2 regions of the Mesorhizobium sp. WSM3868 genome follow, and region 2 is predicted to be linked to the other one. Evidence: predicted binding sites of a transcription regulator. Region 2 holds the regulator's gene; the other holds the start of a gene.
What was found. The regulator LexA, encoded in region 2, represses DNA repair genes until DNA is damaged. The targets are predictions, from matches to a motif close to TGTTCNNNNTGTGTTCNG.
Positions count from the first base shown of each region.

Region 1: a site for LexA is predicted at 6,158-6,175, ahead of recA (recombinase RecA). Genes of this name have one in related genera too.

Region 1 is NZ_NSGB01000019.1:52,526-67,523, reverse strand. Features, by position in the region: gene CK221_RS24775 (NADP-dependent isocitrate dehydrogenase) at 1-493, shown strand, start outside; gene CK221_RS24770 (hypothetical protein) at 497-1,234, shown strand; gene CK221_RS24765 (glutathione S-transferase N-terminal domain-containing protein) at 1,236-1,478, shown strand; gene CK221_RS24760 (demethoxyubiquinone hydroxylase family protein) at 1,471-2,052, shown strand; gene alaS (alanine--tRNA ligase) at 2,063-4,732, opposite strand; gene recA (recombinase RecA) at 5,003-6,100, opposite strand; gene CK221_RS24745 (carbohydrate kinase family protein) at 6,381-7,319, shown strand; gene CK221_RS24740 (pseudouridine-5'-phosphate glycosidase) at 7,366-8,283, shown strand; gene CK221_RS24735 (TfoX/Sxy family protein) at 8,287-8,610, opposite strand; gene CK221_RS24730 (GFA family protein) at 8,700-9,197, shown strand; gene CK221_RS24725 (DUF2199 domain-containing protein) at 9,206-9,724, opposite strand; gene sufA (Fe-S cluster assembly scaffold SufA) at 9,725-10,111, opposite strand; gene CK221_RS24715 (SUF system Fe-S cluster assembly protein) at 10,220-10,612, opposite strand; gene CK221_RS24710 (cysteine desulfurase) at 10,618-11,859, opposite strand; gene sufD (Fe-S cluster assembly protein SufD) at 11,963-13,237, opposite strand; gene sufC (Fe-S cluster assembly ATPase SufC) at 13,263-14,018, opposite strand; gene sufB (Fe-S cluster assembly protein SufB) at 14,045-14,998, opposite strand, start outside.
Region 2 is NZ_NSGB01000005.1:199,012-214,009, forward strand. Features, by position in the region: gene CK221_RS10910 (SurA N-terminal domain-containing protein) at 1-1,574, shown strand, start outside; gene trpD (anthranilate phosphoribosyltransferase) at 1,571-2,581, shown strand; gene trpC (indole-3-glycerol phosphate synthase TrpC) at 2,583-3,398, shown strand; gene moaC (cyclic pyranopterin monophosphate synthase MoaC) at 3,401-3,880, shown strand; gene glp (gephyrin-like molybdotransferase Glp) at 3,882-5,087, shown strand; gene lexA (transcriptional repressor LexA) at 5,204-5,938, shown strand; gene CK221_RS10940 (ComEC/Rec2 family competence protein) at 5,922-8,384, opposite strand; gene gltX (glutamate--tRNA ligase) at 8,487-9,911, shown strand; gene gltA (citrate synthase) at 10,094-11,422, shown strand; gene lpxB (lipid-A-disaccharide synthase) at 11,505-12,686, opposite strand; gene lpxI (UDP-2,3-diacylglucosamine diphosphatase LpxI) at 12,676-13,578, opposite strand; gene lpxA (acyl-ACP--UDP-N-acetylglucosamine O-acyltransferase) at 13,565-14,401, opposite strand; gene fabZ (3-hydroxyacyl-ACP dehydratase FabZ) at 14,417-14,878, opposite strand; gene lpxD (UDP-3-O-(3-hydroxymyristoyl)glucosamine N-acyltransferase) at 14,871-14,998, opposite strand, start outside.

The sequences.
Region 1 (14,998 bases), on a different contig from region 2:
AAAACTCTGGTACGAGCACCGCCTGATCGACGACATGGTCGCTTCCAGCCTGAAATGGTCGGGCGGCTATGTCTGGGCCTGCAAGAATTATGACGGCGACGTGCAATCCGACACGGTGGCGCAAGGCTTCGGCTCGCTCGGCCTGATGACCTCGGTGCTGATGACGCCGGACGGCAAGACCGTGGAAGCGGAAGCCGCCCACGGCACCGTCACCCGCCACTACCGCCAGCATCAGAAGGGCGAGGAAACCTCGACCAACTCGATCGCCTCGATCTTCGCCTGGACGCGTGGCTTGGCCCACCGCGCCAAGCTCGACGGCAATGCCGAGCTCAAGCGCTTTGCCGAGACGCTGGAAAAGGTCTGCATCCAGACCGTCGAGGGCGGCTTCATGACCAAGGACCTGTCGCTGCTGATCGGCCCCGACCAGCCCTGGCTGTCGACCACCGGCTTTCTCGACAAGATCGACGAGAACCTGCAGAAGGCGATGGGGTAAGAAGTGCCGAGCCTTGTTGCCAGCGAAAGGGTCCGCCTTTGCGCTGGCAACAATGCCGACCTCTGCCAGGCTATTTTCAAGGTGCACGGGCTAAGCGACCGGAGGAGCTGCTCCGTCTGGTCCAGCGACGAGCAAGCACCTCTTTACTACCCCAATGCCGCCACGTTGGATGCCGATGACGTACCGATCCAACTTGCAGAAATAACCAGACTGAGATCTGTTCTTGCCGCCAGCTTTTCGGTCAAGGATGGGTTCTGCCGTCTGGATCTCCGACCGCTCGGGTTCAGCCAACTCTTCGAAGCAAGCTGGATCTGGATGGACCTAAGTCGTCCAACGACGACCCCCTCCGGTTGGGAACGCGTTCGGGACGCAGCCAGCTTGGAGATGTGGGAACTTGCCTGGACGGGTGGCGCAGGTCGCTCCAGCGGCCGTCTCTTTCCGACTGCAGTTCTGGCCGACCCCGCCATCGCCATCCTTGGCCGACGGACGGCCGACGGCTTCACCGCCGGCTGCATAGCCAATAGATCCGAGCTCGTGATCGGGTTGTCAAATGTCTTTGCCACGGATGGCAATCCGACCTATCGAGACGCTGTGCGAGCCGCAGCCAATACGTTTGCTGAAAGTCGCGCGCTAGTCGGGTATGAACGCGGCGGCGGGCTGGATGACGCACTGACCTGCGGCTTTCAGACCACCGGCACGCTGCGCGTCTGGATACGGGACAGCCAAGCCAAAGAGGAATGAAGTGGCAAAGCCTCTTCTCTACGGCGCCCACTACAGCGTCTATGTCCGCATCGCGCGAATGGCGCTGGAGGAAAAGGGCGTCGACTACGAGCTCATCCCTCTCGACATCTTCGCGGCCGAAGGGGCGTCGATTATCGGCTATTTCCTCAAAGTCGCCGAAGGGCGAAAGCTGCTTGCCCGCTTTCCAGACATGCAGGACTGGTGGGATCGCATCGTCAGGCGGGCAAGCTTCTCCAATGCATGAGCTTTCCGGTCGCGAAGCGCTGACCATAGCCAGGATAGTCCGGGTCAACCACGCAGGCGAATTTGGAGCGATCAGGATCTATTCAGCGCAAATCTTTGTCGCCCGGCACTTCTGGCGCGATTGCGTGCCGTCTTTGTCGGAGATGCTTGGACACGAGCGCCAGCATTGCGCCGCCTTCCGTGCCGCCATGCCGGTGCGAAACTCGCGTCCATGTCGCGTCATGCAATTCTGGAGCTGGGGTGGTTGGTTGTTGGGCTTTCTCACTGCCCTGCTCGGCCCACAAGGCATATGGGCATGCACCGCCGCTGTCGAAGCGACCGTGCACCGCCATCTTGACGACCAGCTCTACTATCTAGCCGGGCGCGATCCCGGACTGCACGCCATCATCCTGTCGATCCGCGAGGAAGAGCTGGCCCATCTGCGTCACGCCGAGGAGCATCTGCTGGCACCAGGCCCGCTGCTTCTCCTCCTGCGCGCGGCGATCGCCGTCGCCACGGATTGCCTCATCTGGCTGTCCACCTGGGGCGACTCTGTCAGAATGGCGCGCGCCCTGAAAGCGGCAAAGCCTTCCTGACACAGGAACACTAAGCGGCTTCGAGCGCCGCCTTTACCGCCGCGATGGCGTCGTCCGCCTTGGAGGCGTCGGGGCCGCCGGCTTGCGCCATGTCAGGGCGCCCGCCGCCGCCCTGCCCGCCAAGCGCGGCGGACGCAACACGGACGAGATCGACAGCGCTGAAGCGGCCGGTCAAGTCGTCGGTGACGCCGACCACCACGCTCGCCTTGTTGTCCTCGCCGGCGCCGATAAAGACGACCACGCCGGAGCCCAGCGTCTTCTTACCGGCATCCGCAAGCGGCTTCAGGTCCTTCGGCGCGACACCGCTGACCGCTTTGCCGAGGAAGCCGACACCCGCAACCGTCTCGTTGGTGGCCGGAGCATCGGCAACGGCCGCGCCGCCGCCAAGGGCCAGTTTCTTGCGCGCCTCGGTGAGCTCTTTCTCGAGTTTCTTGCGCTCCTCGAGCAAAGTCTCGACACGCGCCGGAACGTCGGCCGGCGAGATCCTCAAGGTCGCCGCGGCTGCCTTCAGGCGCTTGTCCTGCTCGTCGAGATGCCTGCGCGCCGCCTCGCCGGTCAGCGCCTCGATGCGGCGCACGCCGGCGGCGACCGCGCTGTCCGACAGGATGCGCACAAGGCCGATATCGCCGGTCGACCTGACATGCGTGCCGCCGCAGAGCTCGACCGAATAGGGACGGTTGGCCTTGGCGCCGTGCAGGCCGGTGCCCATCGAAACGACGCGCACCTCGTCGCCGTATTTCTCGCCGAACAGCGCCATCGCGCCCTCGGCAATAGCATCGTCCACCGACATCAGCCGCGTCGTCACCGGACTGTTCTGCACAACGATCTCGTTGGCCATGCGCTCGACATCCTCGATCTCCTCGGCCGAGATCGGCTTGTTGTGCGAGATGTCGAAGCGGAGGCGATCAGGCGCGACCAGCGAACCCTTCTGCGCGACATGGGTGCCCAGCACCTCACGCAGCGCCTCGTGGATGAGATGCGTCGCGGAGTGATTGGCGCGCAGCTTCGAACGGCGCGCGTGATCGACCTTTAGCTCCACGGCAGCGCCGGTCTTGATCGTACCGCGCGTCACCTTGCCCAAATGCACGAAGAGCCCGTCGGCCTTCTTTTGCGTGTCGGTGACCTCGATCGAGAAGCCGTCGCCGGACATCATGCCGGTATCGCCCATCTGGCCACCGGATTCGCCATAGAACGGCGTCTGGTTGACGACGACGGCAACCGCGTCGCCCTGCCCGGCGCTGTCGACGATCTTGCCATCCTTGACCAAGGCCTGGATCAGGCCTTCCGCCTCTTCCGTCTCGTAACCGAGGAAATCGGTGGCGCCGGTCTGCTCGCGCACCGGGAACCAGACTGTCTCGGTCGCCGCTTCGCCCGACCCCGCCCAATGCGCGCGCGCTTCCGCCTTCTGCCGCTCCATCGCAGCGGTGAAGCCGGCAAGATCGACCGAGATGTCGCGTTGGCGCAGCGCATCCTGCGTCAGGTCGAGCGGGAAGCCATAAGTGTCGTAGAGTTTGAAAGCCGTCTCGCCATCCAGCATGGCGCCGGCGTGCAGCTGTTCCGTCGCCTCCGAAAGCAGGCCGAGACCGCGGACCAGCGTCTTGCGGAAGCGCGTCTCCTCGAGCTTCAGCGTCTCGGTGATCAGCGCTTCGCCACGCACCAGTTCCGGATAGGCCTGGCCCATCTCGCGCACCAGCGCCGGCACCAGCTTCCACATCAGCGGCTCCTTGGCGCCGAGCAGTTGGGCGTGGCGCATGGCGCGACGCATGATGCGACGCAGCACATAGCCGCGGCCTTCATTGGAGGGCAGCACGCCGTCGGCCACCAAGAAGGATGACGAGCGCAAATGATCCGCGATCACGCGGAAGGATGCTGCGTTCTCCTGGTTGTGACCGTGCCCGAGCGCCGAGCATGCCGCATCGATCAAATGCCGGAACAGGTCGGTCTCAAAGACGCTCTCCACTCCCTGAAGGATCGAAGCCATGCGCTCCAGGCCCATGCCGGTATCGATCGACGGGCGCGGCAGGTCGATGCGCTCGTCTTTCGTCACCTGCTCATATTGCATGAACACCAGGTTCCAGAATTCGAGGAACCGGTCGCCGTCCTCCTCCGGGCTGCCGGGCGGACCGCCCCAGATATGCTCGCCGCGATCGATGAATATCTCCGAGCACGGACCGCAGGGACCGGTGTCGCCCATCGCCCAGAAATTGTCAGAGGTCGGAATGCGGATGATGCGATCGTCTGAGAAGCCGGCGATCTTCTTCCAGTAGCCGGCCGCCTCGTCATCGGTGTGATAGACGGTGACCAGAAGCTTGTCCTTCGGCAGGCCGAATTCCTTGGTGATCAGGTTCCAGGCAAGCTCGATCGCGCGCTCCTTGAAATAATCGCCGAACGAGAAATTGCCGAGCATCTCGAAGAAGGTGAGATGGCGCGCGGTGTAGCCGACATTGTCGAGATCGTTGTGCTTGCCGCCGGCGCGCACGCTCTTCTGCGCGGTCGCGGCGCGCGAATTGGACCGCTTCTCCAGGCCGGTGAACACGTTCTTGAATTGCACCATGCCGGCGTTGGTGAACATCAGCGTCGGATCGTTGCGCGGCACCAGCGGGCTGGAGGCGACGATCTCATGACCCTCCTTGCGGAAATAGTCGAGGAATGTCGACCGGATCTCGTTCACGCCACTCATAGATACTGCCTTTTCGCGAAAACCGCCGGCCAGGCCGGCGGCAAATGGGCTTTCGTGTGTCAGAAGATAGATTGGCCTTTTAGCCGTAGCTCTTGACCCTGTCCAGAAACACGGAACCAGGCCCAGTCCTCCTGGCTGGGCGGCCTGTGTCCTCGCCCCCCAAACGCAAACCGCCGGCACAAGGCCGGCGGTTCGAACGCAGTACTGGGGAACTCGATTACATCAGCTTTAGATAATGGATCCAGATTATGGCCGAACTCCGGCAGTTGCCTACATCGCTCCAGCCTCGTCCTCGAAGCCGTCGTCACCGCCTTCGGAGCCGCCGTTCTCGAGGAATTTTTCCGCGATCAGCCCGGCATTCTGCCTCAGCGCCAGCTCGATCTCGCGCGCCGTGTCCGGATTGTCGCGCAGGAAAAGCTTGGCGTTCTCGCGGCCCTGGCCGAGTCGCTGCGAATTGTAGGAAAACCAGGCGCCCGACTTCTCGACCACGCCGGCCTTGACCCCGAGATCGACGAGCTCGCCGGTCTTCGACACGCCCTCGCCATACATGATGTCGAACTCGACCACTTTGAAGGGCGGAGCCAGCTTGTTCTTCACCACCTTGACGCGGGTCTGGTTGCCGACCACTTCGTCGCGATCCTTGACCGAGCCGATGCGGCGGATGTCGAGGCGCACCGAGGCGTAGAATTTCAGCGCGTTGCCGCCGGTCGTGGTTTCCGGCGAGCCGAACATGACGCCGATCTTCATACGGATCTGGTTGATGAAGATGACCATGGTGTTGGAGCGCGAGATCGATGCGGTCAGCTTGCGCAGCGCCTGGCTCATCAGGCGGGCCTGCAGGCCGGGCAGCGCATCGCCCATCTCGCCCTCGATTTCGGCGCGCGGCGTCAGTGCCGCCACCGAATCGACCACCAGAACGTCGATGGCGCCGGAGCGCACCAGCGTGTCGCAGATCTCCAGCGCCTGCTCACCCGTGTCGGGCTGCGAGATCAGGAGGTTTTCGAGGTCTACGCCGAGCTTGCGGGCATAGACCGGATCGAGCGCGTGCTCGGCATCGACGAAGGCGCAGATACCGCCCTTCTTCTGGGCTTCCGCAACCGTGTGCAGCGCCAGCGTCGTCTTGCCCGAGCTTTCCGGCCCGTAGATTTCGATGATGCGGCCGCGCGGCAGCCCGCCAACGCCGAGCGCGATGTCCAGCCCGAGCGATCCCGTCGGCACGGTTTCGATCTCGACCACCTGCTCATTGGCGCCGAGCCGCATGATCGAGCCCTTGCCGAAAGCGCGCTCGATTTGCGACAGCGCCGCATCCAGAGCCTTTGATTTGTCCACTGCCTTATCCTCTACAAGCCGCAAACTATTCTGAGCCATGATACATCACCCCTTGGTCGTCAATGAAGGCCGGACAATCCGTGATCCCTGCCAGTTTGTACCTTTTTTGTTCTCATCTGGCAAGAGGCAGCAAATGACTGGAAAACAAACAATATCTGGATTTGTTCTATTTTTGTCTCACTAGAGATGGCGTGAACCAGTGCTGCTGATCCAAGCGAGATCTCGTTATCCGGGCGGCCCGAATCGCGACCCGATTGCGGGGCGATGCGCGGAAACCTAGTGTGCGCACGCAAACAATCAACGAGGTCACCTCCGCGGCATGCCGACATCCCCAAACATCCTGGCGCTGGGCGGCGCCCATATCGACCGGCGCGGCCAGGTCTCGGGCCCTTATGTGCCCGCCGCATCCAATCCCGGCATCATGCGCGAGGATGTCGGCGGCGGCGTCTTCAACGCGCTGCGCAGCATTGTGAAGCGCGGCGTCTCGGCCTCGCTGCTTTCGGTGCGCGGCGGCGATGCGGCGGGTGAGGCGGTCGCATCGGCGATCAACGAGGCCGGCATCGCCGACCTTTCGGCGGTGTTCCTCGACCGCACGACGCCGAGCTACACTGCGCTGATCGACAGCGAGGGGGAGCTGATCGTCGGCTTTGCCGATATGGGCCTTTACGACCTCGCCTTCCCCAAGCAGATCCGCCGCGCTAAGGTGCGCGAGGCGATCGCCGAGGCAGACGCGATCCTCTGCGACGCGAACCTGCCGACGGCGGCCCTCGAGCGCCTGGTTGCGCAAGCCGGCGACAAGCCGGTTTTCGCCATCGCCATCTCGCCAGCCAAGGTGGTGCGGCTAGCGCCGCTGCTCGGCAATCTTTCGCTGCTGTTCATGAACCGCCGAGAGGCGGCGGCGCTGGCTGGTGCGGATATCTCCGGCCGCGATCTTGTCGGGGAACTCAGGCGACTGGGCTTGACGGCAGGCGTGATCACGGCCGGCAGTGCTCCGGTGCTCGGCTTCGACCAATCGGGCGTCTTCGCCATCGACCCGCCCGCCCCGCGACGAGTTGCCGACGTGACCGGCGCCGGCGACGCCCTGACCGGAGCCACGGTTGCCGCGCTGCTGCGCGGGCTCTCTTTGCGGAGGGCACTGCGCGAAGGTGTTGCCGCAGCGATGCTCGCCATTGAGAGCGCCGAGGCGGTACCGTCTTTCACCGCCGGCAGTTTTGGCCAGGCGCTTGCCCTTGTGCACGAGGCGCGGGTGGTGGCATAGGGCCACAAACTATCTTGCCGGAGTTTCTCCGGAGTGGAGAACCGACATGACGCCCGAAACCGCCCGCCCCTTCATCGACATTCATCCGCCAGTGGCGGAGGCGCTTGCCGCCGGGCGGCCTGTGGTGGCGCTGGAAAGCACCATCATTACCCACGGCATGCCATACCCCGACAATGGCGCGATGGCCGCCAAGGTCGAGCAGATCATCGCCGAGGGCGGCGCCGTGCCGGCGACGATCGCCGTGGTCGATGGCCGCATCAAGATTGGCCTTTCCGATGGCGAGCGCGAATCGCTTGCCATGACCGGCGACGCCATGAAGCTGTCGCGTGCCGATATCGGCTTTGCCGTCGCCCAAAAGCGCACCGGCGGCACCACCGTGGCCGCCACCATGATCGCCGCGCACATGGCCGGCATAAAGGTCTTCGCCACCGGCGGCATCGGCGGGGTGCACAAGGGCGCCGAAAAGAGTTTTGACATCTCGGCCGACCTCGACGAGCTGGCGCGCACGCCGGTCGTCGTCGTCTCGGCCGGCGCCAAGGCGATCCTCGACATCGAAAAGACGCTGGAAGTGCTGGAGACGCGCGGCGTGCCAGTCATCGGCCATGGCTGCGAGACCATGCCGGCCTTCTGGTCCAGGCAATCGCCCTTCCGCGCGCCGCTGACGTTGCATGCGCCTGAAGACATCGCGCATTTCTACCGCACGCGGCAGGCGCTGGGCTTGGGCGGCGGCATTCTGGTCGCCAACCCGGTGCCGCAGAACGACGAGATCCCGGCAGCCGAGATGGACGGCTACATCCAGGCCGCGCAGAAGGCGGCCGAAGCGCAGAACATCACCGGCAAAGCCGTGACGCCGTTCCTCCTGTCGAAGATTTTGGAGCTCACCGGCGGCCGCAGCCTCAAGACCAACATCGCGCTGGTCGAGAACAATGCGCGGCTGGCGGCGGAGATCGCGAAGGCGCTGTAGGCCTTATCTGCCCGCGCGCCGCCCCGCTTCATAAGCGCGCCGCGCCCAGACTGCCATTTCGTCGGGATCGTCGAAGGCGCTGTCGGGAACGCTCCAATAGGGCATCGCCACCTCCTTGCCGTGCCGCGAGCCCGTATAGGTCCACTGGCTGCAGCCGGCGGCCTCGAATTCGGGGATCGTCTCCTCGTCGGCCTTCAGCATCAGTTCGCCGCGCACCACGACCGCGACGATGACGCCGTCGCAATAGATGCCCTTGCCGCCGAACAGTTTTCGGATGCTGATCGGCCCCAGGCTCTCGAACAATTCTTCGAGGCGGTCATTGTCCATGCCGCAAGCATCTCATCCGGCGTGGGCCTTGTCATCGCAGCAACCAACAGCATGCTGACAGGTTGAGACATGAAATGGAGTTTCGCGCCATGCCTGTCCTGCTCAAAGGCTCCTGCCGCTGCGGCGCCGTCCGCTTCGAGGTGGAAAGTCACACGCCCGTGCCGTTCATGCTCTGCTACTGCTCGATCTGCCGCAAGCAGCAGGGCGGCGGCGGTTTTGCCATCAATCTCGGCGCCGACAACGAAACGCTCAAGGTCACCGGCAAGCCCAATCTCGGCGTCTACCGCGCTGAGATCGAGGACGACGAGCATCCGCACTGCGAGGTCTCGACCGGCGAGCGCAATTTCTGCAAGAAATGCGGCGCCGCGCTCTGGCTCTACGACCCGACTTGGCCGGACCTCGTCCACCCCTTCGCCTCGGCGATCGACAGCGACCTGCCGAAGCCGCCGGAAAAGGTGCATCTGATGCTGAAATACAAGGCGAGCTGGGTCGAGCCGGCGATCGGCAGGAACGACAAGGTGTTCGAGCTCTATCCCGAAGAATCGATCGCCGACTGGCACAAGCGCACCGGCTTGTGGGTAGACTAAGCCTGCATCTAACAGCGATGGGTTAGCGCAACCCAGCGCTCGATCTGCCTCACATCCACCCCTTCGCGCTGCGCGGCGACCAAGGGGTGGTCTGCATCATGCAGAAAGACCCTGGGACGCAGATTGCCGGGCTGAAACACAACATTGGCATGCAGGTGCATCGAGCTCGGATATTCAGGAATGTCGTGCATCAAATACCCGAAGCAGAGCTCGTCCTCATATTGGCCGCTATCATACCCGGCTCGATAGACATTCCAGCTTCTTTCCGAGACCGACATCCAAACACCGAAACAGAACTCTTCGGACAACTGAGGTACGGGCAAGGGCAGCAGGCAACGAATGAAGCGGTCTGTTTGCCCCGTGGCGTAGCTCACCACGCAAAAATCGTCGTTCTTGCGGAAGGTCGACCGAGCTACCTCGTCAAGCGCGTCTGGATTCACCGGTGCGCCAAAGGCTATATCGGTGGGAAGTCCGGTGAACTCCTGGTCACAGCAGGCACATCGCCAGCGATATGCCTCGGCGATCACCTAGGCAGCGCTTGAAGCGCGCGCCTCGGCCAGCGCCTTGAGATCGGCCGGCTTCAGCTCGACGGATTCGCCGCAGCCGCAGGCCGAACTCTGGTTCGGATTCCTGAAGGTGAAGCCGGTTCGCAGCGTCGTCTGCTCGAAATCCATCTCGGTGCCGAGCAGGAAAAGCGCCGCTTCCGGCGCGACATAGACGTGCGCGCCGTCGCGCTCGATATGATCGTCCTTGGGGTTCGGCTCGGTGACCAGATCGACCGTGTATTCCATCCCGGCGCAGCCGCCCTTCTTGATGCCAAGGCGGATCCCATGCGCGTTGTCGCGCGTAGCGACGATCTCACGCACGCGGTCCGCGGCCTTGTCGGTCATCGTGATGACGGCGAAGCGTCCCATGTCGTTCTCCACGTTCGCGCGGGTTCAAGGCCCGCGGAATGAGTCTGCCTTTAAGATGGTGAAGTTTCACCTTTGCTGCAAGCCAGCCAACCTTAGTGGGGTCGCTGGCTAGTACCATCCAACCGCGACCTGCGCCTCTTCCGACATCCGGTCGGGTGTCCACGGCGGGTCGAACACCATGTTGACCTCGACGCCCGAAACCCCCTCCACGGCGCCGACGGCGTTCTCGACCCAGCCCGGCATTTCGCCGGCCACCGGGCAGCCCGGCGCGGTCAGCGTCATGTCGATCTTGACCGTCCGGTCGTCCTCGATGTCGATCCTGTAGACGAGGCCGAGCTCGTAGATGTCGGCCGGGATTTCCGGATCGTAGACCGTCTTCAGCGCCGAGACGATATCGTCGGTCAGCCTCGCCAGCTCATCGGCGGGGATCGCCGAGGCTGAGACGAGGCCGTTACCGGCCGTTTCCGGCGCGGTCTCTGCGGTGGTGGTCACATCGTCCATCATCGTCATCCGAAGAACTTTCGCGCCTTTTCCAGCGCATCGGCCAAAGCGTCGACTTCGGCCCTGGTGTTATACATGCCGAACGATGCCCTGCATGTGGAGGTCACGCCGAAGCGTTTCAACAGCGGCTGGGCGCAATGCGTGCCGGCGCGGACCGCGACGCCTTGCCTGTCGATAAGCATCGACACGTCATGGGCGTGGATGCCCTGCAATTCGAACGAGATGATGGCGCCCTTGCCGGGCGCGTCGCCGAAGATGCGCAGCGAATTGATGGCGCGCAGCCGCTCGTGCGCGTAATTCTTGAGGTCCGCCTCATGCGCCGCGATGCGCTCGCGGCCGACCTGTTCCATATATTCGAGCGCGGCGCCCAGCCCGATCGCCTGCACGATCGGCGGCGTGCCGGCTTCGAAACGGTGCGGCGGCTCGTTGTAGGTGACGATGTCTTCCGTCACCTCCTCGATCATCTCGCCGCCACCCATGAAGGGCCGCATCGCTTCCAGCATGTGCTTCTTGCCGTAGAGCACGCCGATGCCGGACGGACCGTAAACCTTGTGGCCGGTGAAGACGAAGAAGTCGCAATCGAGGTCCTGCACGTCGATCGGCATATGCACGGCGCTCTGGCTGCCGTCGACGAGCACGGGAATGCCACGCGAATGCGCGATGCGCACGATCTCCTTGATCGGCGTCACCGTGCCCAGCGCGTTCGACATGTGGGTGATGGCGACGAGTTTTGTGCGGTTCGTCAGCCGCTTCTCGAATTCCTCGATATGGAAGGCGCCGAGATCGTCGACCGGCACCCAGACAAGCTTCGCGCCCTGCCGCTCGCGGATGAAATGCCAGGGCACGATGTTGGAGTGGTGCTCCATGATCGAGAGCACGATCTCGCCGCCCTCGCCGATCCTCGGCATGCCGTAGCCATAGGCGACCGTGTTGATCGCCGAGGTGGTGTTGGAGGTGAAGACGATGTTGTCGGTGCTCGGCGCATTGAGGAAGCGGCGCACCGTCTCGCGTGCTTTCTCATAAGCATCGGTCGCGGCATTCGACAGAAAATGCAGGCCGCGATGGACATTGGCGTAGTCCTGGGAATAGGCGTGCTGGATCGTGTCGAGCACCACCTGCGGCTTCTGCGCCGAGGCGCCGTTGTCGAGATAGACCAGCGGCTTACCGTAGACCTGCCGCGACAGGATCGGGAAGTCGCGGCGGATCGCCTCGACGTCGTAGGGAGCGGTTTCGATCTTCTGGTCCATCACAAGGTCTTTCGAGGCTTCGCCTCACTCCGTCCAGCACCCCTCATCCGTCTTGGCGCTCCGCGCCAATTCACCTTCTCCCAAGTAGGAGAAGGGGAAAGCGCTATCCGTGCGTCGAAAACCAGGCGTCGAGCCGCGCTTCGAGCGCATCGACGAGCGCCTCGTCGTCCAGTTCCTCGATCACTTCCGCGACGAAAGCCTTCACCAGCAGCCCTCGAGCCGCCTTTTCGTCGATGCCGCGCGCCATCAGATAGAACAGATGGTTGTGGTCGATCTCCGTGACCGTCGCGCCGTGACCGCAGACGACGTCGTCGGCGAAGATTTCCAGCTCCGGCTTGGTCGAGAACTCACCCTCGTCCGACAGGAGCAGCGTGTTGCACGCCATCTTGGCGTTGGTCTTCTGCGCGTATTGGTGGACGTTGATGCGCCCCTGGAAGACACCCCGCGCCTTGCCGGTCACAACGTTGCGGATCACTTCGGTCGAGGCGGTGTGCGGCACGGCATGATCGAGCACCATGGTGGTGTCGGTGTGCGTGTCGCCGGCCAGAAGGTTGATGCCGCGCAGCTTGAAATCGGCGCCCTCACCAGTCGTCCTGACCACGACTTCCTGGCGCACCAGCTTGCCGCCGGCGTTCATCACGAACAGCGTCAGCTTGGCGTCCTTGCCGATATGCGCCTTGAACTGAGCAAGGTGCGTTGCCGTGTCCGGCTGCTCCTGCACGATCAGCCAGGTCACCTCGGCGCCGTCGCCGACCACGAGCTGGCTGACCGAGCTGACGAGCGCGGCCTCGCCGCCCTCGCTCGTCTGGCGCTCGACGATGATTGCCTTGGCGCCGGCACCGACACGTGCCAGGAGCCGCACATGCGTCTGGCCGCCGGCCTGCAGGTTCTGCAGCTCGATCGGCTTTTCCAGCTCGGCGTCGTCGGCGATGTCGATGAAATAGCCGTCGGCCACGAAGGCCGTGTTCAGCGCGCCGATTGCGTCATCGGCGCCATAGCGATCGAGCCCCGGCGCGATACTGCCGTCGGTGAGCTTCTCCAACAGGCGCTCCACCGTGACGCCTTCGATCTCGGGAGCCTTGGCGCTCGAAACGCCGTTCAGCACCGGCAGAACGGCCGAACCGTCGAGGACCGGATCGAGCGCCTTTGCGATGTCCCCGGCCTCGAAGGCCGGCACCGAGGTCAGCAGCCGGCGCAGGTCCGTATAATGCCAGGATTCGACGCGGCGCGTCGGCAGGCCGTGCTTGATCGCCTCGATCGCGTCGTCGCGCTTGACCATCACCGCGCCGTCGCCGGGCAGCAGCGACAGCCGCTCGCCGAAGGCGTCGATCAGCGCGGTTTCGGCCAATGTCCGCTGGGGCTGTGCGTGCATGTTCATTGCTCTTGCCTCACTTGGCCCCATCTCACGCGGCTTGCCCGATCACGCCGGCATAGCCGTTGGTTTCAAGATCGAGCGCCAGCGACTTGTCGCCAGACTTGATGACCTGGCCCTTGTAGAGCACGTGCACGCTGTCCGGCACGATGTGCTCGAGCAGGCGCTGGTAGTGGGTGATGACGACGATCGCGCGCTCCGGCGAGCGCAGCGCGTTGACGCCATCGGCGACGATCTTGAGGGCGTCGATGTCGAGGCCTGAATCGGTCTCGTCGAGCACGCAGAGCTTCGGCTCGAGCAGCTTCATCTGCAGGATCTCGGCGCGCTTCTTTTCGCCGCCGGAGAAGCCGACATTGAGCGGCCGCTTCAGCATGTTCATGTCCATGTTGAGCGAAGCGGCGGCGTCCTTCACGCGCTTCAGGAATTCCGGAACCTTCAGGGGCTCCTCGCCGCGCGCCTTGCGCTGCTCGTTCATGGCCACTTTCAGGAATTCCATGGTCGCGACGCCCGGTATCTCCATCGGATACTGGAAGGCAAGGAAGATGCCGGCGGTAGCACGTTCGGCCGGATCCATTTCGAGGATCGACTGGCCGTTGTAGAGGATGTCGCCTTCTGTGACCTCGTAATCCTCGCGACCGGCAAGGATGTAGGACAGCGTCGACTTGCCCGAACCGTTCGGGCCCATAATGGCGGCGACCTCGCCGGCTTTGACCGTCAGGTTCAGGCCACGGATGATCTCCGTGCCGTCCTCGACGATGCGGGCATGCAAATTCTTGATCTCAAGCATATTTTTTTCCTGAATATCTTCTGCGGTCAGCCGACCGAACCCTCGAGGCTGATGCCGATCAGCTTCTGCGCCTCTACGGCGAACTCCATCGGCAGCTGTTGGATGACGTCCTTGACAAAGCCGTTGACGATCAGCGCGATCGCCTCTTCCTCGGGAATCCCGCGCTGCATCACGTAGAACTTCTGGTCCTCGGATATCTTCGACGTCGTCGCCTCGTGCTCGAACTTCGCCGTCGCGTTCTTGGCTTCCATGTAGGGCACGGTGTGCGCGCCGCACTGGTCGCCGATCAGCAGCGAATCGCAGTTGGTGAAGTTGCGGGCGTTGGTCGCCTTGCGGTGCGCCGAGACCTGGCCGCGATAGGTGTTCTGCGAGAAGCCGGCGGCAATACCCTTGGAGATGATACGGCTCGACGTGTTCTTGCCGAGATGGATCATCTTGGTGCCGCTGTCGACCTGCTGATAGCCGTTCGACACCGCGATCGAATAGAACTCGCCGCTGGAATCGTCGCCGCGAAGGATGCAGCTCGGATATTTCCAAGTGATCGCCGAGCCGGTCTCGACCTGCGTCCACGAGATCTTCGAACGATGGCCGCGGCAGTCACCGCGCTTGGTGACGAAATTATAGATGCCGCCCTTGCCCTCGGCGTCGCCGGGATACCAGTTCTGCACCGTCGAATATTTGATCTCGGCATCGTCGAGCGCGATCAGCTCGACCACCGCGGCATGCAGCTGGTTCTCGTCGCGTTGCGGCGCCGTGCAGCCTTCGAGATAGGAGACATAGGCCCCCTCTTCGGCGATGATCAGCGTGCGCTCGAACTGGCCCGTATTCTTCTCGTTGATGCGGAAATAGGTCGACAGCTCCATCGGGCAGCGCACGCCCTTCGGCACGAAGACGAAGGAGCCGTCGGTGAACACGGCCGAGTTCAGCGTGGCGTAGAAATTGTCGGAAGTGGGCACGACCGAGCCCAGATATTTCTGCAC
Region 2 (14,998 bases):
TCGGGCTTGGCCTTTCCAAGGACCGGCTGGCCGAGCTGACGCGCGAGGATCCGGCCTTCAAGGGTCCAGGCGGCCAGTTCGACCGCAGGACCTTCGAATATCTGCTGAGCCAGATCGGCATGCGACCCGAGGACTATCTGAAGAACCGCTCGCAGGTGGCGGTCCGCCAACAGATCGTCGAGGCGATTTCCGACGGCCTCAAGGCGCCGCAGACCTTCCTGAAGGCGGTCGCGCTCTATCGCGGCGAGGACCGCACGATCGACTATCTCGTCCTGCCGAAGACACTCGTCCAGCCGATCGAGGCGCCGTCCGACAGCGCGCTGAAAACCTATTTCGAAGCCAACAAGAAGAACTACGCGGCGCCGGAATACCGCAAATTCTCCTATATCCGGCTTGAGCCGCAGGACATCATGGACCCGACGGCGGTGACCGATCAGCAGGTCGCTGACGACTACAACAAGAACAAGGCGCGCTATACGACACCCGAAATGCGCACCATCGAACAGCTGGTGTTCAAGACGCCGGACGCGGCCAAGGCGGCATTTGACTCCCTGAAGACCGGCGCCACCTTCGACAAGATCGTCACCGCCGAGGGCAAGACGCAGGCCGACACCGTGCTCGGCACGCTGGCAAAGGACAAGATCGCCGACAAGGCGGTGGCCGACGCAGCCTTCTCGCTCAACGTCAATGAGGTCAGCCCGGTGGTTCAGGGCGCCTTCGGCCCGGTGCTCTTGCGCGTCACCGAGATCAAGCCGCAGGTGGTGAAGCCGCTTTCGGAAGTGTCCGACCAGATCCGCAAGGATCTTGCGCTCGGCGAGGCAAGCCGCGTCCTGCTCGACGTCCACGACAGCTACGAGGACACCCGCGCTTCCGGTGCCTCGCTTGCCCAGGCGGCCGACAAGCTAAAGCTCAAGGTCGTCACCATCGACGCCATCGACCGCACCGGCCAGCGGCCGGACGGCACGATCGTCAACGACCTGCCGCAATCGGCGGACCTCATCAAGGCCGTCTTCGAGGCCGAGCCGAACACCGAGAATGAAGGCCTGACCACTGCCGCCAACGGCTTCGTTTTCTATGAAGTCCAGTCGATCACGCCGGCGCGCGACCGCACGCTGGAGGAGGTTCGCCAGAAGGTGGTGGCCGACTGGACCGCGGCCGAGACCGACAAGCGGCTCACCGCCAAGGCCGGGGAGTTGGAAAAGCGCCTCAAGGCCGGTGCGACGCTCGACGTGATCGCGGGCGAGCTGAAGCTCGAGAAGCAGACCAAGCGCGGCCTGAAGCGCGAAGCCGACGATGCCGATTTCGGCAAGGAGGGCGCGGTGGCCATGTTCGGCGTCGGCGAAGGCGGCACGGGCCTGATCCCCTCGCCCACCGGCGACGGTCAGATCCTGTTCAAGGTTGCCGAAGTCTTCGAACCTGCCGGTGCCGATGGCAGCTCTGTCCCGGAAGACGCGCAGAAATCTTTCAGCGCCGGCATATCCGACGACCTGCTCGATCAGCTGGTGGCGCAGCTGCAGTCGCAATATGACGTTCGTATCGATCCGGCCGCCGTTTCCCAAGCACAGACACGATGAGCGCGCTTAAGACATATATTGCCAAGGTCGCGACCGGCACCGCGCTCTCCTTCGAGGAAGCGCGCGAGGCCTTCGACATCATCATGTCGGGCGACGCGACGCCGGGGCAAATCGGTGGCTTCCTGATGGCGTTGCGCGTGCGTGGCGAGGCCGTGAGCGAGATCTCCGGCGCGGTCGCCACGATGCGCGCCAAGATGCTCCGCGTCGAAGCCCCGCGCGGCGCCATCGACATCGTCGGCACCGGCGGCGACAATTCGCATTCGGTCAACATTTCGACCGGATCGGCATTCGTCATCGCCGCCGCGGGTGTCCCGGTGGCCAAGCACGGCAATCGCGGCCTGTCCTCGCTGACCGGCGCGGCGGACGTGCTGATGGCGCTCGGCGTCAAGGTCGACATCGCACCGGAGACGATCGGCCGCTGCATCCAGGAGGCCGGCGTCGGCTTCATGTTCGCGCCAGCGCATCATCCGGCGATGAAGCATGTCGGTCCTGTCCGGGGCGAGCTCGGCACGCGCACCATCTTCAACCTGCTCGGGCCTCTGTCGAATCCAGCCGGCGTCGGCCGGCAGATGGTTGGCGTCTTCCTGCCCGAATGGATCATGCCGGTGGCTGAGACGCTGAAGGCGCTGGGCACCGATCATGCCTGGGTCGTGCACGGCGACGGTTATGACGAGATCACCACCACGGGCGAGACGCAGGTCGCAGAGCTCGCCGGCGGCGAGATCCGCACCTTTACCCTCACTCCGGAAGCGGTCGGACTGAAGCGGCATAACAAGGAAGACCTGCGCGGCGGCGAAGCGGCCTACAACGCCAGGGCATTGCGCGATATGCTGGGCTGCGCTGCCGGCGCTTATCGCGATACCGTGCTGATGAATGCCGGCGCCGGGCTGGTGGTGGCCGGCAAGGCAACGACGCTCGGCGATGGCATCGAGGCAGCAGCGCAGGCCATCGACAGCGGCCGGGCACTGGCGGTGCTTGACAAGCTCATCGAGATTTCGAACGGTTAGAATTTTGTCCGATATCCTGCGCAAGATCGAAGCCTACAAGCGCGATGAGATCGCCGCCGCGAAGCTCAGCGCGCCGCTTGCCGAGGTCAAGGCGAAGGCCAAGGATGCGGAACCCCCGCGCAGCTTCCTTGCGGCGCTTGAGGCCAAGCGGAAGGCCGGCGGCTTCGCGCTGATTGCGGAGATCAAGAAGGCCAGCCCTTCCAGGGGCTTGATCCGCGCCGACTTCGACCCGCCGGCGCTCGCCAGGGCCTACCAGCAAGGCGGTGCTGCCTGTCTTTCGGTGCTGACCGACGCGCCGTCCTTCCAGGGCGCGCCCGGCTTTCTGACCGCAGCGCGCGCCGCCGTTAGCCTGCCCGCCCTGCGCAAGGACTTCCTCTTCGACCCGTATCAGGTTCATGAAGCCCGCGCCTGGGGCGCGGACGCGATCCTCATCATCATGGCGAGCGTCGACGACGCCTTGGCCAGTGAATTGGAAGCCACGGCCTTCGATCTCGGCATGGAGGCGCTGGTCGAGGTGCATGACGAACAGGAGATGGAACGCGCGCTTCGCCTCTCGTCGCGGCTGATCGGCATCAACAACCGCGATTTGAGAACCTTCGAAACCAGCCTCGACGTTTCCGAGCGGCTTGCCGCCATGGTCCCGGACGACCGGCTGCTGGTCAGCGAGAGCGGCATCTTCACCCATCAGGACTGCCGGCGGCTGGAAAAGAGCAAGATCGGCACCTTCCTCGTTGGCGAAAGCCTGATGCGGCAGGCCGACGTGGCCGCCGCGACCGCCCTTCTGCTGACGGGCAAGGCGCCGGCCGAGGCCGTTTGAGGATGCCCGCGCTTACGCATCTCGGCGCCAAGGGCGAAGCCAACATGGTAGATGTCGGCGGCAAGGCCGAGACGACGCGCACGGCCATCGCCGAAGGGTATGTCACCATGCAGCCGGAAACGCTGGAGATGATCCTGGCCGGCGACGCCAAGAAAGGCGACGTGCTTGGCACGGCGCGCATCGCCGGCATCATGGCGGCCAAGAAGACGCATGAGCTCATCCCGCTTTGCCATCCCCTCCTTCTGACCAAGGTTGCCGTCGAGATCGAGCCCGATCACGCGCTTCCCGGCCTGAGGGTCACCGCGCTTGCCAGGGTTACCGGCAAGACCGGGGTGGAAATGGAGGCGCTGACCGCGGCGTCGGTTGCCTGCCTCACCATCTACGACATGGCCAAGGCAGCGGACCGCGCCATGGCGATTTCCGGCATCAGGCTGGTCGAGAAGACCGGCGGCAAGTCGGGCGACTACAAGGCAGGTCCTTAGCATGGCTTTGCTTCCGGTCGCCGAGGCGCTCCAACGCCTGTTGGACGGCGCGACCGCGCTGCCAGGCGAAAGCGTGCCGCTGGCCGACGCGGCCGGCCGGGTCCTGGCCGACCCGGTGGTGGCTCTGCGCACCCAGCCGCCCTTCAATGCGTCGGCGATGGACGGCTATGCCGTAAGGGCCGCCGACGTGGCCTCGGCGCCGGCCCGGCTCTCCGTGATCGGCATGGCGCCCGCCGGGCGTGGCTTCACCGGCTCTGTCGGCAAGGGCGAGGCCGTGCGCATTTTCACCGGCGCGCCGCTCCCCGAAGGCGCCAATACCGTCGTTATCCAGGAGAATGTCCGCGATCTCGGCGGCGGCAGCATCGAAGTGACCGAGCCGACCGCGGAAGGACGCAACGTCCGTCGCCGCGGGCTCGACTTCTGCGAGGGCGACCTGCTCCTCGAAAAAGGCCGCCAGCTCGATCCGGCGGCGCTTTCGCTGGCGGCATCGGCCAACCATCCGAGTCTCAACGTGGTGCGGCAGCCGCTGCTCGCCATCATCGCCACCGGCGACGAATTGCTGCCGCCGGGCAGCGCGCTCGGCCCCGACCAGATCATCTCGTCGAATGCCTATGGCCTCACAGCTACGGCCCAGTCGGTCGGCGCGCGCGCGCTCGACCTCGGCATCGCCGCCGACCGCAAGGACGCGATCGCGGCCCTGGTCAAGAAGGCGGTCAAGGCCGGCGCCGACGTCATCGTCACGCTTGGCGGCGCCTCCGTCGGCGACCACGACCTGATCCACGACGTGCTGACCGGCGAAGGCATGCAGCTCGACTTCTGGAAGATCGCCATGCGTCCCGGGAAGCCGTTGATGTTTGGCCGGCTCGGCGACATTCGCTGCATCGGCCTGCCCGGCAATCCGGTCGCAAGCCTGGTCTGCTCGCAGCTGTTCCTGAAGCCGCTTCTGGCGCGGCTGGGCGGCCGGTCCTGCCGGCAGGAAATCCGCACGGCCCGGTTAGGCGCCGCAATGCACGCCAACGATCTCAGGCAGGACTATGTGCGCGCCGTGGTCCGCGAAGATGCGGGGGCGCTGATCGCAACACCGTTCGGCATCCAGGATTCCTCGATGCTGAGGATGCTCGCCGATGCCAATGGCCTGATCGTGCGCCAACCCTTCGCACCGGCGGCTGAAGCCGGCGAGGAATGCAGCGTTCTGATGTTACGCTGAACAAAACGTCAACACATTCACTAAACTTTAAACGGTTGCGGAACACAACTGGAACAGATAGTGTTTGTTCTGGGTTTGTTTTTCTGATTCTGGTTTCAGAACCCATGGGGGCCGCCATGCTGACGCGCAAACAACATGAACTGCTGATGTTCATCCATGAACGGCTCAAGGAAAGCGGCATTCCGCCGTCTTTCGACGAGATGAAAGAAGCGCTCGACCTTGCCTCGAAATCGGGCATCCACCGCCTGATCACGGCGCTGGAGGAGCGCGGTTTCATTCGCCGGCTGCCGAACCGAGCGCGTGCACTTGAAGTGCTGCGCCTACCTGACTCGATCGCGCCCGGCCTCAATGCGGCGAAGAAATTCTCTCCGAGCGTCATCCAGGGCGGCCAAGGCAATCTCGGTCGCCAGATCAAACCCGCGGCGCCCGCACGCACGCCGACGCCCAGCAATGACGACGACGCCGTTTCGGCCGTCTCCATCCCGGTGATGGGTCGCATTGCCGCCGGTGTGCCGATCGACGCCATCCAGCACCAGACACATTCGATCACAGTGCCGCCGGACATGATCGCCGGCGGCGAGCACTACGCGCTCGAGGTCAAAGGCGACTCGATGATCGAGGCCGGCATCTTCGACGGCGACACGGTCATCATCCGCAACGCCAGCACTGCGAGCCCCGGGGAGATCGTCGTGGCGCTGGTCGACGACGAGGAGGCGACGCTGAAGCGCTTCCGCCGCAAGGGCGCCTCTATCGCGCTCGAGGCTGCCAATCCGGCCTATGAGACGCGCATCTTCGGTCCCGATCGCGTCAAGGTTCAGGGCAAGCTCGTCGGGCTCATCCGCCGCTACTGAAGGGCTGCGGCTTGGCTTCCGGCTTCTCGGGCTTCTTGTAAGGCGCCAACCCCCTCGCCTCACGCGAGTAGCGCCGCTGTTCGTGCCAAGGGCGGTACGGTTTTTCGACGGCGTATTGAATGGTTGCTCGCGCCGTCGCCGATTGCGGATCGAAGAAGACGGCGGCACTGCCGTCGCGCGCAAGCTGCCGCTTGGTGACGACGAGGATACGTGGATCGCGGCAGGGATTGTAGGCCGTGGCGTCGTTGATGACGATGAGGTCTGCGAAGTCGCAGGCAGGCCTGGCAGCTTCGCGGTTCTCGGCGAGCGCGACGATCGCGCCCGATGGATGCCGGCCAATGCAGAGATCGCCCGTGCAGTAAAAGGGCGATCCAGGCGGCAGGTCGACGGGATCGGCTATGTCCAGCGTGCCCTTGGCGAATGTCTCCGGCGGCACGATCGTTTCGGCCTTGAGCGCGCGTTTCCAGTTATCGGTAGTGAACTCGTTGGAGCGGGCACGATTGATGGCGAGTTCGCCGCCGCCGATCGGCATCGCCACCAGATGCGCGTCCTCCGAGATCAGCAGGTCCGGCGTGCGCACCTGCGGGATGATCATGACGGCCGCGGCAGCGAAAGGAATTGCGGTCAGCCTGAGCCACGTAGTCGCCATCGTGGCGATGACGAGCGCGATCGTCGCCAGCAGCACCGAATGGATCGAGATCAGGCCCACGGCATCGACCGGCGACCACTCCGAAATCCACGCCGAGATCGCGATCATGGCCGCCAGGCCCTTGCCCATCAAATAGAGGAAGGGCCCGTCGAAGCCGAACGGCATCATGACCGCGCTGGCGACGGCCAGAAACATCACGATCGTGACGATCGGCATGATCGCGAGATTGGCCAGCAGGCTGAGCGGCGAGACGCGCTGGAAATGCCAGATGGCAAACAGCGCCGTGGCACTTCCGGCAATGATCGACGTCATTGCGGCGCCACCTGCTCCGACTGCCAGTTTGTGCGACATGAACCGCAGGAACGAACGCTTTTCCGGCGGCGCTCTCACCTTGCCGGCGCGGTAGTCGGACCAGCCGGCATAGGCGCCGACAAGGGCGGCGGTTGCCGCGAACGACATCTGAAAGCTCGGGCCAACCACTTCATGCGGCGACACAAGGATGACGGCGATGGCCGAGATCGCCAAATTGCGCATCGTCAGCGCGGCGCGGTCGAAAAGCACGGCGATCAGCATGACGGCCAGCATGATGAAGCTTCGCTCGGCGGCGACCACCAACCCGGAGATGACGAGATAGGCGGCGATCGACATAAGCGCGATTGCCGCGGCATACTTCTTCACCGGCCGGCGTGACGAAAAATCCGGGAACAGCGCAAAGGCGCCGCGCAGCAGAAGCATGACCGTGCCGGCGACCAGCGCCATGTGCAGGCCCGAAATCGAGATGATGTGATAGATGCCGGTCCGCCGCATCGCCTCGTTGATGTCCTCGGGAATGCCGGCGCGCACGCCGACGATCAGTGCAGCGGCAATCTCGCCTTCGGGTCCGCCAATGGTGCTTCTGATGTGATCGGCAATGTTTTCGCGCGCGTTCTCGATGGCTGAGGCGATGCTCGTCTGAGCGATCGGGTCGGTTGGCGGAATGAGTTTCGGGTCGCCGAGGAAAAATCCACTGCCGCCGATGCCGGAAAAATAGCTGTCGAAGGAAAAATCATAGCTTTCGGGACGGACCGGCCCGGTCGGCGGCAGGAGCCGTGCGTAACCCGTCACCAGCGATCCAGCCTTCATGCCGGCCGGGATCCTGCGTGCCGAGAGCCTGACGCGATCCGGTGCGTAGCGCAGCTTTGGATGCGCGGTCGAGATGAGATCGATGGTCAGCCTGACGCGGCCATTGGCCATTTCCTCGGCGACGGCGACGCGGCCTGTCAGCCGCGTCTGGATTTCGGAGCCGAGCATCGGTGTTGCGGCGCACCAGGTCTCGACCTTCGCGGCGACGAAGCCCAGCGCGCAAAACAGAGCCGCCATAAAGACCAGGTGTGTCTTCAGCCAGGGACGCGAAACGGCCGCGCATAGAGCCATCAGCGCCACCGCCGCCAGCGGTCGGTAAAGATCCGGCTCGGCGCTCAAGGAATAATAGAGTATCACGCCGGCGGCCAGGAACACCGGCACCAGCAGGAAGCCGATGCCGCGGTCGAGCTCGGTGGAGGCTGCCTCGGCCACACCCCGGCGAAACGCGGAAAACGAGGCACGGCGGAACCGCCTGCGGATTAAGTCGATGGCTGCCGGCGGACGAGCTTGTAGCGAAGCATCGCCGTCCGGCGGCAAAATTTCGGCGGCCGGACGCGGCACTGGAACCAAAACCGGTACAGCCTCGGCAGGCACGGTGGCGGCAAACAGCAGGCGCTCGCTCACGCCAGCCGTCGTCTCCTCGCCCTCCTCCGCACCCCGGCCACGTCCAGCCATCGGGTCTGCCCCTTGCGCCCCAGACCTCCTATGCTACATGAACGCCCACCGCGCGAAAGTCCGCGCAAACATGCCCGCTTCAGTGCTTCTTCCGAGAGTTCCATGTCCGACAAGGTCGTCACCCGCTTTGCCCCCTCGCCCACCGGCTATTTGCACATCGGCGGCGCGCGCACGGCGCTGTTCAACTGGCTCTACGCCAGGCACACGGGCGGCACGATGCTGCTGCGCATCGAGGACACCGACCGCGAGCGCTCCACCGAAGCGGCGACGGCCGCTATTCTTGACGGACTGACCTGGCTCGGCCTGTCATGGGACGGCGAGGCCGTGTCGCAGTTCGAGCGCGCGCCGCGCCACCGTGAGGTGGCAGAGGAGCTCGTACGGCTGGGCAAGGCCTATTTCAGCTATGAGACGCCTGCCGAGCTGGAGGCGATGCGCGAGGCGGCGCGGGCCAAGGGTCTGCCGCCGCGCTACAATGGCCAGTGGCGCGACCGCGAGCCCTCCGAGGCGCCTCCCGGCGTCAAGGGCGCCATCCGCATCAAGGCGCCGACCGAAGGAGAGACCGTCGTGCACGACCGCGTGCAGGGCGAGGTGCGATTCCCGAACAAGGACCTCGACGACTTCATCATCCTGCGCTCGGACGGCAACCCGACCTACATGCATGCCGTCGTCGTCGACGATCACGATATGGGCGTCACCCACATCATCCGCGGCGACGATCACCTGACCAACGCCGCGCGCCAGACCGTAATCTACAACGCCATGGGCTGGACCGTGCCGTCGATGTCGCACATCCCGCTGATCCATGGTGCCGACGGCGCCAAGCTGTCGAAGCGCCACGGCGCGCTCGGCGTCGAGGCTTATCGCGCCATGGGCTATCTGCCGGAGGCCCTGCTCAACTATCTGGCCAGGCTCGGCTGGAGCCACGGCGACGACGAGGTGATGTCGATCAAGGATATGATCTCCTGGTTCGACATCGGCGACGTCAACAAGGGCGCCGCCCGGTTCGACTTCGCCAAGTTCGAGGCGCTGAACGGCGTCCATATGCGCAAGATGGACGACAAGGCGCTGTTTGATATTCTCGTAGCCACCCTGCCCTATCTCGAGGGTGGCCCGGCGCTCGCGGCCAAACTCGACGACAGGCGCAAGGCACAGCTGCTTGCCGCCATGCCGGGCCTCAAGGAGCGGGCAAAGACGTTGGTCGAGCTTGTCGATGGAGCCGGCTTCCTGTTCGCCGAGCGGCCCTTGCGGCTCGACGAAAAGGCTGCGGGGTTGCTTGGCAGCGACGCCCGCGCCATTTTGCGCGGCGCCCATGCCGCGCTCGCCGCGATCTCCAGCCAATGGAGCGCCGCGACCGCGGAAGCCGCTATTCGCGATTTTGCGCAGGCAGGCGGCCATAAGCTCGGCGCCGTGGCTCAACCGCTGAGAGCTGCGCTCACCGGCCGCAGCACCTCGCCCGGCGTGTTCGATGTGCTCGCTGTGCTCGGCCGTGAGGAGAGCCTGGCGCGGGTTGCGGATCAAATCGATTAGGAGCGAACTGGCCCAAGAAGATTGGCATTGAAAGGTGTGTTTCGCAGTGCAACATTAGGCCTTGGCCCAATCTGGCACGCACCTCCTAAAATGCGGTGGCAAGTTCGCGCATTCCGGTGATTTCGACGTGTCGTTTGCAGGAATTGCCTTGCCCGGCATGAGAAAACATAAAGGAGTTTGCAATGAGCGAAGCTGCGACAAAACTGGAATCGGGCGGCAAGGCGCGCGAGTCGACCGCAAGGCTCGAGCTCGCCGGCAAGACGCATGAATTCAAGGTGCGAAGCGGCTCGACCGGGCCCGACGTCATCGACATCGGCGCGCTGTACAGCACCACCGGGGCCTTCACCTACGATCCCGGTTTCACCTCGACGGCAAGCTGCGAGTCGGCGATCACCTTCATCGACGGCGACGCCGGCATCCTGCTGCATCGCGGCTACCCGATCGACCAGCTCGCCGAGCACGGCGACTTCCTCGAGGTCTGTTATCTCCTACTCTACGGCGAATTGCCGACCAAGGCGCAGAAGGACGACTTCGACTATCGCGTGACGCGCCACACCATGGTGCATGAGCAGATGTCGCGCTTCTTCACCGGCTTCCGCCGCGACGCCCATCCGATGGCCGTCATGTGCGGCGTGGTCGGCGCGCTGTCGGCCTTCTACCACGACTCGACCGACATCTCGGACCCATATCAGCGCATGGTCGCCTCCATGCGACTGATCGCCAAGATGCCGACGATCGCGGCGATGGCCTACAAATACCACATCGGCCAACCCTTCATTTACCCGAAGAATGAGCTGAATTTCGCCGCCAACTTCCTGCACATGTGCTTTGCCGTGCCGTGCGAGGAGTACAAGATCAATCCGGTGCTGGCGCGCGCCATGGAGCGCATCTTCATCCTGCACGCCGATCACGAGCAGAACGCGTCGACCTCGACGGTTCGTCTCGCCGGCTCTTCGGGCGCCAATCCGTTCGCCTGCATCGCGGCCGGCATTGCCTGCCTCTGGGGCCCCGCGCATGGCGGCGCCAACGAGGCGGCCCTCAACATGCTGGGCGAGATCGGCCATGTCGATCACATCCCGGAATTCATCGCCCGCGCCAAGGACAAGAACGATCCGTTCCGCCTGATGGGCTTCGGCCATCGCGTCTACAAGAACTACGATCCGCGCGCCAAGATCATGCAGAAGACAGCGCATGAGGTGCTGGGCGAGCTCGGCATCAAGGATGATCCGCTGCTCGACATCGCGATGGAGCTGGAGAAGATCGCGCTGACCGACGAGTATTTCATCGAGAAGAAGCTCTATCCGAACGTCGACTTCTATTCGGGCATCACGCTGAAGGCGCTGGGCTTCCCCACCACCATGTTCACCGTGCTGTTCGCGGTCGCCCGCACCGTCGGCTGGATCGCGCAGTGGAAGGAAATGATCGAAGATCCGCACCAGAAGATCGGCCGCCCGCGCCAGCTCTACACCGGCGCCACGGAGCGCGATTACGTGCCGATTGCGAAGCGGTGAGTGAGCGAATAGCGAAATAGCGAGTAGCGAATAGGGACAGAACTCGGCGGCGCTGAGCGGCGCCCAGCCTACTCGTTATTCGCTACTCCCTATTCGCTTTTCTGATGCACCCCAGCACCACCTCTGCAGCAATCTCGCCCGACGGCCTGTCGGTCGCCATGCGCCTGGCGATTTCGGCAAAACCTGCCCGCTGCCAGGCGCGCATGCCGGTATCGGCAAACAGGGCTTCCAACTGACGCGCCAGGTTCTCCGGCCTGACATACTGATCATAGAACTCCGGCACTAGCGCGCGATCGGCGATCAGGTTGGGCAGCAGCGCCGACCAGGTCGTCACCAGATGCTGCAGCAGCTGCCTCGCGATCGGATCGAGCTTGTAGCTGGAGACCATTGGAACACCGCAAAGCGCAAGCTCGAGCGAAACTGTTCCGGAGGCGATCAGAGCCGCATCGGCCTTGCCGAAAGCCAACCATTTGCGCTCCGGATCGGTGATGATCTCGGGCTTCTCGTCCCAACGCGTGACGGATGTTTTCACCAGGTCGGCGACATGCGGCACCGTCGGCAGCATCAGCCGCAAGCGGTGACCGCGCTGATGCAAGACCGATATCGCCTTGCCGAACGGCTCGATCAGCCGGCGCACCTCGCCGCGGCGCGAGCCGGGCAGCACGAGCAGCGTCTTCACGCGATCCTCCGACAGGTCCCGCGGCAAGCTCTGCGCCTTGGCGGCGCCAAGCACGCCGGGATCCTGGGTCAGCCGGTGGCCGACATAGGTGCCGGGCGGCCCACCAAGTCGGGTGAGCGCCTTCACTTCGAAGGGCAGGATGCAGAGGATGTGATCGACATAGGGCTTCATCGCCGCCGCCCTGCCCGGCCGCCATGCCCACACGCTCGGGCAGACATAGTGGACGATCGGGATGGCGGGCGCGGCGGCGCGGACCCTTTTGGCGACGCGCAGCGAAAAATCAGGGCTGTCGATGGTGATCAGGCAATCCGGCCGCTCCGCCGCGATGGTGCCGGCTGTTTGGCTGATCCGGCGCATCAGCCGCGGCAGGTCGCGCAAGACGGCGCTGAAGCCCATCAGCGCGATCTCGCTGCCGTCGAAGAGCGGTGTCAGCCCCAGTTCCTGCAGATGCCGGCCGCCGATGCCGACGAGCCGGATCTTACGACCGGTGGTCTTCTCGAGCGCACGCACGATGTCGGCGCCGAGCAGATCGCCCGATTCCTCGCCCGCGACGATGGCGATCTTGAGCGGCCTCTCACTGGCCATCGGTCGGCTCCGTCGCGGTAAATCCGACGATGAACAAGCCAAGCGCATCGGCCCGCGCGAGAGTCACCGGGCTTTCGAGAATGAGCGAGCGGCCGGCTTCGACGGCGATGCCGGCAAGGCCGGCCGCATGTGCGGCCTCGACCGTCTGCGGGCCTATCGAGGGCAGGTCGGCGCGCAGCTCCTGCCCTGGCTTGGCGCATTTGACGAGAACGCCGCGCGTCTTGCCGGCGAGCCTGCCGTGTCCGCGCAATTCGCGCGTCCTCTCGAGCAGGCCCTTAGTGCCTTCGATGCCTTCCAACGCGATAACCCGCCCTCCAATAGCAATCGCCGCCTGGCCGATGTCGAGCTCGCCGATCGCCTTGGCCGCCGCGCGGCCCGCCTCGATATCGCGCCAGTCCGATTGCTTTGGTCCTGCCTTGGTCAGCGTGCCCTCGCCGGCAGCGAGATCTGGAACGATCTCATGCGCTCCGACCACGGTGATACCGCGCATTTCCAGCCCGCGCGTCAGAACCTTCAAAAGCCCGTCGTCGCCGCGGGCCAGCGCCATTGCCACGGAGGGGATTATCGTCAGCAGACTGAGCGTTGGACGTATCTTCGCAAGCCGCGGCCTGCGCTTGATCTCGCCGGCAAGAACCAGGTGGTTAATGCCTTCGCGCTTCAGCAAGGGAAGCAGGAAGCCGATGTCTTCGAGCGCAAGCGTCGCCTGCTCGTAGGCGGCAAAGTCCACTTCGCGATCCACCTCGCCCTCGGCCAGGATGATGAAAGGCGAATGTCCCTGTCTGACCAGACCTTCCGCCACTTCGACCGGCAGGCTGCCGCCACCGGCGATGATGCCGACCCTGGAGCCCGGCGCGAGTGCAAGCCCTGACCCGGCGGGCTCAGCCCTCGTCATCGCCATCGTCATCGCCGCCACCGCCCTTGAGCGGCGGGACGGCATAATGCCGCTTGCCGCGACTGGTGATGAAGTCGATCATCTTCATGGCCGTCGGTGACGAGGCGAACTCCGCCTTGGCGATCTCGACGTTCTCCCCGACCGTGCGGGAGTGGTCGAAAATCGCCCTGTAAGCCCTTCGCAGCATGTAGATTTCGGCGCGCGGCAGGCCGGAGCGCTTCAGGCCGATGACGTTGAGCCCGCGCAGCTTGGCGCGATTGCCGACCGCGATCGCATAGGGAATGACGTCGCCGACGACCGCCGAGCAGCCGCCGATAAAGGCGTTGTCGCCGACGCGGACAAACTGATGCACGGCGGTCAGGCCGCCGATATAGACATTGTCGCCGATCTCGCAATGCCCGCCGAGCGTCGCCCCATTGGCGAAGGTGGCATTCTTGCCAACGACGCAGTCATGGGCAATGTGGGCATAGGCCAGGAAATTGCCATTGTCGCCGACCGTCGTCTCGCCGCGGCTGGAATCGGTGCCGACATGCATGGTGACGCCTTCGCGGATGGTGCAGTTTTCACCGATGACCAGCGTCGTGCGCCCGCCCTTGTGCTTGGTGTTCTGCGGCGGCGCCCCGAGCGTCGACATTGGATAGACCTTGGTCGAGCCGCCGACGGTGGTCGCGCCCATCACCGAGACATGGCTGACCAGCTCGACGCGATCGCCGATGACGGCGTCGGCGCCGACATGGCAGAAGGGTCCGATACGCACACCTTCGCCGAGCTGGGCACCTTCTTCGACGACCGAGGAAGGGTGGATTGATGTCTGAACTTTCATGAGCATTAGAAACCGTCAGCCGGTGACCATCATAGCCGAAACTTCGGCTTCGGCGGCCTTTGCGCCATCCACCATCGCCTCGCAGGCAAATTTCAGCAGGTTGCCGCGCTTCTTGATCTTCTTGACGTGGATCCTGAGCTGATCGCCGGGGACGACCGGCTTGCGGAACTTCGCGTTGTCGATGGTCATGAAATAAACCAGCGACGGCTTTTCCGCATTGAGGCTGCGAATGCAGATCGCGCCGGCGGTCTGGGCCATCGCCTCGATGATGAGCACGCCCGGCATCACCGGCTGCTGCGGGAAATGGCCCTGGAAATGCGGTTCGTTGATGGTCACGTTCTTGATGCCGACCGCGGAGTCGTCGCCGTCGATTTCGACGATACGGTCGATCAGCAGAAACGGATAACGGTGCGGCAGGAGCTTCATCAGCCCCATTATGTCGACCGCCTCAAGTGTCGTCGCAACCGTGTCAGCCATTTCCGTCGCCCTGCTTGCGCGTCCTGGCCAGCCTGCGCAGCATCGCGATCTCACGCATGGCTTCCGCCATTGGCTGTGCCGGATAGCCTCCCCAGACCTCGCCCGCCGGCACGTTGCTCA